Regions from separate parts of the Nocardioides albertanoniae genome, predicted to be linked through region 2. Evidence: predicted binding sites of a transcription regulator. Region 2 holds the regulator's gene; the other holds the start of a gene.

Region 1 (4,209 bases), 2.6 Mb from region 2:
CGCACTTCCCGAGCCCTGCCTGGCGATGCTCGTCTCCGGCGGTCACTCGAGCCTGCTCAAGGTCACCGACATCACCGAAGGCATCGACCCGATGGGCGCGACCATCGACGACGCGGCAGGGGAGGCCTTCGACAAGGTGGCCCGCCTCCTCGGTCTCGGCTTCCCGGGTGGTCCGGTGATCGACAGGACCGCCACGTCCGGCAGCTCGATCGCGATCGACTTCCCCCGGGGCCTCACGGCCCGTCGCGACCTGGAGCGGCACCGCTTCGACTTCTCCTTCTCCGGTCTCAAGACCGCCGTCGCCCGCTGGGTCGAGGCGAAGGAGCGTAGCGGTGAGGCCGTGCCGGTCGCCGACGTCGCAGCATCCTTCCAGGAGGCAGTCGTCGACGTGCTGGTCAGGAAGGCACTGGACGCAGCCGCCTCCGAGGGCATCGAAGACATCATCATCGGCGGAGGAGTCGCGGCCAACAGCCGGCTCCGGGTGCTCGCCGAGGAGCGTGCCGCCAAGCTCGGGATCCGGGTGAGGGTCCCGCGTCCCGGCCTGTGCACGGACAACGGTGCGATGGTCGCGGCCCTGGGTTCGGAGATGGTCGCCAGGGGACGTACGCCGTCGGCTCTCGACCTGCCCGCCGACTCGTCCCTCCCGGTGACCACGGTCCTCACCTGACCGGCCCCACCTGACCGGCCTCACCTGATCAGAACGGCCGCACCAACAAGCACGTCCCCTCGCCGGCGACCCGAGTGAGCACGATCGTCGCCTCCCGATCACCGGAGAGCGAGAGACGTTTGCGCAGCTGCTCGGGCACGACCTGCACACCACGTTTCTTGATCGTCAGCTTTCCGACCCGCCGCTCACGCAGCGCCGCCTTGAGCTGCTTCTCCCGATAAGGGAGCTCCTCGAGCACCTGATATCCCCGCGCGAACGGCGTCTCGAAGGAGTCGGAGGAGGCCACGTACGCGATGTGCTCGTCGACGAGATGGCCACCGACGCCGGCGGCGACCGCCGTGACCAGCCCGGCGCGGATCACCGCGCCGTCGGGTTCGTAGAGGAAGTCGGCGACCTCGCCGACCTCGCCGACCTCGGCGCCCGGGTCGTCCTCGGAGGCGAGGGTCGCCAGGCCACGGTCGCCGATGACCGTGGCTCGGCGGGCGGTGCTGGCCAGCGAGCCCGACCACAGCGCCGCCTCCTTGACCTCGCCGTGGTCGCTGACCCACTCGGCCTCGACGCCGTCAGGAACCAGATCGTGCGGGATCCCCGGAGCGACCTTGACGCATGCATCCCGGGCGAAGAGGGTCTCCACCCACGACCACGGTGGGGTCCATCCCTCGGCGGAGAAGACTCGGCCCTTCGCGCCGCGGCGTGCTGGATCGGCGTACGCGACGTCGAACGGCGAGTGGTCGAGGGCGGTCGCATCGGCGACGGTGACCGCGCCGGGCAGTCCGAGCGCATCCAGGTTCGCCTGAGCGACCGCGACCCGCTCCGGGTCGGTGTCGACCCCCGCGGCGGTGAGTCCGGCCCGCGATGAGGCGATCAGGTCGCCGCCGATCCCGCAGCCGAGGTCGATGACGCTCGACGCGTGGAACGTACGCAACCTGGCCGCCCGGTGATGGGCGACGGCGAGACGGGTGGCCTGCTCGAGACCGTCGGGGGTGAAGTACATCCGCGGAGCCAGGTCGCCGAACTTGGCCGCCGCCTTCCGTCGCAGATCGACCTGGGTCATCGCCGCCGCCACCCGCTCGGCCGACTCGTCCTTGCGCAGCGCGGTCTGCACCGCCAGGCCGGATCCCTTGCCGTCGGATCCCTTGCCGTCGGACCCGTCGGCGGTCATCTCGGTGGCTCGCGTGAGCAGCCGCTGGCCGTCATCGGTCAGCAACCATGCAAAGGCGTCGAGATCCATGCGCCCGATCCTCTCAGGACTCGTCCCCAGGGTCGACGCTGGCACTCATTGGAGGCGAGTGCTAACGTCTGCGTTGGCACTCTCCCCTTGAGTGTGCCAACGCTTGCGAGCCGGGTGCGACCCCCGCGACGGCGTACGTGGCACATCGCAAGCACAGACGTAGCAACACCCACCCACAGTCTGACTCCGTAGAAAAGAAATGGGGAGGTCGACACAGTGTCGGTCAACATCAAGCCTCTTGAGGACCGGATCGTCGTCAAGGCCGTCGAGGCCGAGCAGACCACCGCGTCCGGTCTGGTCATCCCGGACACCGCCAAGGAGAAGCCCCAGGAGGGCGAGGTCCTGGCGCTCGGCCCCGGTCGCATCGACGACAAGGGCAACCGCGTCCCGCTCGACGTCGCCGTCGGCGACAAGGTCATCTACAGCAAGTACGGCGGCACCGAGGTGAAGTACGCCGGCGAGGAGTACCTCATCCTCTCGGCTCGCGACATCCTCGCGGTCATCGCCTGACGTCATCCGTCTCGCATCAACGCGGCCGGGCCTGATTCCTGGCCCCGGCCGCGTTCTGCGTACTAGGGAGTAAACACACATGCCTAAGATCCTGGAGTTCGACGAGAACGCCCGCCGCGCCCTCGAGCGTGGCGTCGACGCCCTCGCCAACGCCGTCAAGGTGACGCTGGGGCCCAAGGGCCGCTACGTCGTCCTCGACAAGAAGTGGGGCGCCCCGACCATCACCAACGACGGTGTCACCGTCGCCCGTGAGGTCGAGCTGGACGACCCGTTCGAGAACCTTGGTGCTCAGCTCACCAAGGAGGTAGCGACCAAGACCAACGACATCGCCGGTGACGGTACGACCACCGCGACCGTCCTCGCCCAGGCGATGGTCCACGAGGGTCTCCGCGCGGTCGCCGCCGGTGCCAACCCGATGAGCCTCAAGCGCGGCATGGACGCCGCCTCGACCGCCGTCGGTGACGCGCTGCGCGCCGCCGCTCGCGAGGTCTACAACGAGTCCGACATGGCCTCGGTCGCCACCATCTCCTCCCGCGACGCGAAGATCGGCGACATCCTCGCCGAGGCCTTCGCCAAGGTCGGCAAGGACGGCGTGATCACCGTCGAGGAGTCCAACACCACCGGCACCGACCTCGAGTTCACCGAGGGCATGCAGTTCGACAAGGGCTACATCTCTCAGTACTTCGTGACCGACCAGGAGCGCATGGAGGCCGTCATCGACGAGCCCCTGATCCTGATCGTCCAGGGCAAGATCGGCTCCATCCAGGAGCTGCTGCCGCTGCTGGAGAAGGTCATCGCCGCCGGCAAGCCGCTGTTCATCATCGCCGAGGACGTCGAGGGCGAAGCCCTCTCGACCCTGGTCGTGAACAAGATCAAGGGCACCTTCAACGCGACCGCCGTCAAGGCGCCCGCGTTCGGTGACCGCCGCAAGGCCATGCTGCAGGACATCGCGATCCTCACCGGTGCGCAGGTCGTCACCGAGGAGGTCGGCCTCAAGCTCGACCAGGTCGGCCTCGAGGTGCTCGGTAGCGCCCGTCGGGTCACCGTCTCGAAGGACAACACCACCATCGTCGATGGCGGCGGCGACGCCGCGACGGTCGACGCTCGCGTGGCCGAGATCAAGTCCGAGATCGAGCGCACCGACTCCGACTGGGACCGCGAGAAGCTCCAGGAGCGCCTCGCGAAGCTCGCCGGTGGCGTCTGCGTGATCCGCGTCGGCGCTCACACCGAGGTGGAGCTCAAGGAGAAGAAGCACCGCATCGAGGACGCTGTCTCCGCGACCCGCGCCGCCATCGAGGAGGGCATCGTCCCCGGCGGTGGCTCGGCCCTGATCCACGCCGTCTCGGTGCTGGAGAAGGACCTCGGTCTCGAGGGCGACGAGGCAGTCGGCGTACGCATCGTGCGCAAGGCCGCCGACGAGCCGCTGCGCTGGATCGCCGAGAACGGTGGCGACAACGGATACGTCATCACCACCAAGGTCCGCGACCTCGGTGTCGGCCAGGGCTTCAACGCCGCCACGGGTGAATACGGCGACCTGATCGCCCAGGGCGTCATCGACCCGGTCAAGGTCACCCGCTCCGCGCTGATCAACGCCACCTCGATCGCGAGCATGCTGCTCACGACCGAGACCCTGGTCGTCGATAAGCCGGAAGAGGAAGAGGCACCCGCGGCCGGTCACGGCCACGGTCACGGCCACTGACACATAGCCGAGTCGGCGCATCTGCCCCCGTGTCTCGCGAGCGAAGCGAGGCGAGAGGGGGCCGATGCGCCGACTCGGCGATTTCAGCGAACGATCAGCGAC
Region 2 (4,209 bases):
AGCTGGCCGACGCCGCCCTGCGGAAACACGGCCTGACCTGGTACGAAGTCTCCAACTGGGCCACCGACGCCACCCAGCGCTGCCGCCACAACATGCTCTACTGGCAAGGCGGCGACTGGTGGGGTGTCGGCCCCGGCGCCCACAGCCACGTCGGCGGCACCAGGTGGTGGAACGTCAAGCACCCCAAGGCCTACGCCGATCGCATCAACGACGGCCTCAGCCCGGCCCACGCCCGCGAGATCCTGGCCGCGGAGGACCGGCGCGTCGAGCGCGTCCTCCTCGAGCTCCGCCTCGCCGACGGGCTGCGGGTCGAGGTGCTCGACGACGAGGGCCGCGCCGCCCTTCCCGGGCAGGTGAGCCGCGGCCTGGTCACCGTCGCCGACGGCACGATCGTCCTCACCGACACCGGCCGGCTCCTCGCCGACGCCGTGGTCCGAGACCTGCTGCCCTGAAGCCATGAGAGGCAATGAGACGCCCTGAGAGGCCCTGAGGACGGGACGTTGGTCCTGATCGCAGGATCAGGGGAGTTCCTGATTGGTAAAGAGCCTCAGGCAGGGCAGTGTGGAGCCATGGCTACCACAACTCTTTCTCGTCCGTCCGACAACAAATGGATCGCCGGTGTCTGTGCCGGCCTCGGTGACCGCTTCGGCATCGACGCCAACCTGATCCGGCTGGCCTTCGTGATCTCCTGCCTGCTGCCCGGACCGCAGTTCATCGTCTACATCGTGCTGTGGATCATCATGCCCAAGCGTGCTGGTTACTGATCCACCGTCACGAAGTCGATCAGCTCCTCGACCCGCCCGAGCAGGGCGGGCTCGAGGTCTCCGAAGGAGGAGACCCGGGAGAGGATGTGCTTCCACGCCCTCGCGATGTCGGCCTGGTCGCGGTGGGGCCAGCCCATGTGCTGGCAGATGCCCTTCTTCCACTCGATCGAGCGCGGCACCGATGGCCACTTCTCCAGCCCGAGCCGATCCGGCTTGACCGCCTGCCACACGTCGATGAACGGGTGGCCGACGATCAGCACGTCCTTGCCGACCGCGGAGCGCCTGATGGAGTCCGCGATCCGGGCCTCCTTGGAGCCCTTGACCAGGTGGTCGACCAGCACGCCGACACGTCGCTGCGGGCCCGGCCGGAAGGAGACCAGGTGGTCGGCGAGGTCGTCGACGCCGCCGAGGTATTCCACGACGACGCCCTCGATCCGCAGGTCGTCGCCCCAGATCTTCTCGACCAGCTCGGCGTCGTGACGCCCCTCGACGAAGATCCGCGACTCGCGCGCGACCCGGGCCTTCACGCCTGAGACCGCGACCGACCCCGAGGCGGTCTTGGCCGGCTTGGCCGGAGCCGTGCGCGTCACCGGGGGAGTGAGGATGACCGGCTTGCCCTCCAGCCAGAAGCCGGGACCGAGCGGAAACGTACGCCGCTTGCCGCGCCTGTCCTCCAGCGTCAGCGTGTGCAGGTCGCGGTCGATCCGGACGATCTCGCCGACGAAGTCGGTCTCGACCTCCTCCACCACCGCGCCCAGCTCTGCGGGGGTCTCGACGGCGCGCCCGTTCTTGGGCTTGCGCCAGTCGCCGGCAAGGACGTCGGAGCCGTAGCGATCGCTCATCCGGGTGAGGGTAGTGACCGACACCCTCGGGGGCACGCAGCCACGCCGCGTGCGCAGATCAGTACAGCGAGCCGGTCAGCACCCGGCCGAGCTGCTCGAGCACCTCGTCGGGGGTCGTGGCGGTCGCCGGGAACCGGAAGGTCGCGTGGTGGCCGCCGTCGAGGGTGATCCAGGAGACCTCGACGCTCTCGGAGGTGAGGTTGGAGAGGCGTACGCCCACGATGTGCCGCGGGCGCAGGCCCAGGCGTGCCGCGAGGGTGTGGCACAGGTCGGCCTGGTGCTCGTCGTTCGCGTGGTCCGTGATGCGGGCCAGTCGATCGTCAGCAATCATGGGACTCTCCAGTGGGGCGAAAGCGTTGAATCAGTTTCTCTAAGGTCAGCCTAACCTAAGGGTGTCTCGATGGCGAGAGATGTGTTCTCTGTCACGATTTCGATGCCATCTCGCCGCCTGGCGGCGTTCCGGGTCGCGGAACGACCGCCGGAACTGGCTCCCTGCCGGTGAACCGGTAGGATTGGCACTCGCACGGAATGAGTGCCAGGCGACCCAAGGTCTGGCAGCGGACCCGGGGTAGGAAAGGAGCGCGGATGCAGAACGAACGCAGGCTCTCCGTCCTCCGGGCGATCGTCGAGGACTACGTCAAGACCGAGGAGCCGGTCGGCTCCAAGGCGCTGGTCGAACGACACGGTCTGGGCGTCTCCCCGGCGACAGTGCGCAACGACATGGCCGCGCTGGAGGAGGAGGGCTACATCACCGCGCCCCACACCAGCGCCGGCCGCGTGCCCACCGACAAGGGCTACCGCCTCTTCGTCGACCGGCTGACCACGGTCAAGCCGATGACCTCGGCCGAGAAGCGTGCCATCGCCGGCTTCCTCGACGGTGCCGTCGACCTCGACGACGTCGTCAGCCGTTCGACCCGGCTGCTCTCCCAGCTGACCCGCCAGGTCGCGGTGGTGCAATACCCCACCCTGAGCCGCTCGACCGTACGCCACGTGGAGCTCGTCGCGCTGGCGCCGACCAGGCTCCTGATCGTCGTCATCCTCAGCACCGGCCGCGTCGAGCAGCGGATCCTGGAGGTCGCCGAGGAGATCTCCGAGGAGACCCTGGCCCGGCTGCGCGCGCAGATGAACACCGCTGTCTCCGGGGCGATCATCGCCGACGCGGGCGAAGCGCTGAGCGCGATCGCCCGGCCCGCGGCCGATGCCCCGCAGGACGCTCTCGCCGCCGCGATCGCCGAGTCGCTGATCGAGGCGATGAACGACCACCGCTCCGACGAGCGGATCTCCATCGGCGGCACCAGCAACCTGGCCCGTTTCGGCGACAGCTTCGACACCGCCGTACGTCCGCTGCTGGAGGCCCTCGAGGAGCACGTCATCCTCCTGAAGCTGATGGGGGAGGCCACCGCCGGCGGCCTGGTGACCGTGCGCATCGGCGCCGAAGGCCCCTACCAGGAGCTGTCGCAGACCAGCGTGGTCGCGACCGGCTACGGACCTGGTGACGAGGCCCTGGCCACGCTGGGCGTGGTCGGGCCGACCCGGATGGACTACCCCGGATCCATGGCAGCGGTGCGCGCGGTCGCGCGCTACCTCTCCCGGATCCTCGACGAGGCCTGAGCAGGCCCCCGAACCCTTTGACGACCTGAGCAGGAACTGATTTCGATGGCAGGAAGAGTGACGTTGGACCCCTATGAGCTCCTCGGTGTCGACCGCGACGCCGACGACGTGGCGATCAAGAAGGCCTACCGGAAACTGGCGCGCCAATATCACCCCGACGTCAACCCCGACGCCGAGTCGCAGGAGAAATTCAAGGAGATCTCCCACGCCTACGAGGTGCTGAGCGACCCGCAGAAGCGGGCCGCGTTCGACCGCGGCGGCGACCCGTTCGCCGGCGGCTTCGGTGCCCAGGGCGCCGGCTTCTCGTTCACCGACATCATGGACGCCTTCTTCGGCGGCGCCGGTGCGGGCACCGGTGGCGCCGGCCGCGGCCCCCGTCCCCGCGTACGCCGCGGGCAGGATGCCCTGATCCGTCTCGACATCGAGCTGGCCGAGGCCGCGTTCGGCGTCACCCGTGACCTCAAGGTCGACACCGCCGTCGTGTGCGACACCTGCGACGGTGACGGTGCCGCGGAGGGCTCCCGCCCGGTGCCGTGCGAGACCTGCCACGGCCAGGGCGAGGTCGCGGTCGTGCAGCGCTCCTTCCTGGGCGAGATCCGCACGCTGCGTCCGTGCTCGGCCTGCAACGGCTTCGGCACGGTCATCCCCGACCCGTGCCGCGACTGCGGTGGCGAGGGGCGCGTGCGCTCGCACCGCACCCTGACCGTCAAGATCCCGCCGGGCGTCGACGACGGCACCCGGGTGCAGCTCGCCGAGCAGGGCGAGATCGGCCCCGGCGGCGGCCCCGCCGGTGACCTCTACGTCGAGATCCACGTCGCCAAGCACGCCACCTTCACCCGCCGCGGCAACGACCTGCAGTGCACCGCGAAGGTGCCGATGACGGCGGCGGCCCTGGGCACCACGCTCAACCTGCCGACCCTGGAGGCCGACCTCGCCAAGGACGGCTCCGACCTGGTCGACGCCGACGACGCCTCGATCCAGATCGAGCTCCG

The links. The regulator HrcA, encoded in region 2, represses chaperone genes, less so after heat shock. The targets are predictions, from matches to a motif close to TTGGCACTCGNNNNNNNCGAGTGCCAA.
Region 1: a site for HrcA is predicted at 1,937-1,963, ahead of groES (co-chaperone GroES). Genes of this name have one in related genera too.

The regions. Positions count from the first base shown of each region.
Region 1 is NZ_VFOV01000001.1:4,320,219-4,324,427, reverse strand. It holds gene tsaD (tRNA (adenosine(37)-N6)-threonylcarbamoyltransferase complex transferase subunit TsaD) at 1-667, shown strand, start outside; gene FB381_RS20705 (class I SAM-dependent methyltransferase) at 696-1,898, opposite strand; gene groES (co-chaperone GroES) at 2,115-2,408, shown strand; gene groL (chaperonin GroEL) at 2,488-4,107, shown strand; gene FB381_RS20690 (GH25 family lysozyme) at 4,191-4,209, opposite strand, start outside.
Region 2 is NZ_VFOV01000001.1:1,671,443-1,675,651, forward strand. It holds gene hemW (radical SAM family heme chaperone HemW) at 1-452, shown strand, start outside; gene FB381_RS07950 (PspC domain-containing protein) at 570-764, shown strand; gene FB381_RS07955 (DUF3097 domain-containing protein) at 758-1,606, opposite strand; gene FB381_RS07960 (hypothetical protein) at 1,665-1,937, opposite strand; gene hrcA (heat-inducible transcriptional repressor HrcA) at 2,192-3,217, shown strand; gene dnaJ (molecular chaperone DnaJ) at 3,263-4,209, shown strand, end outside.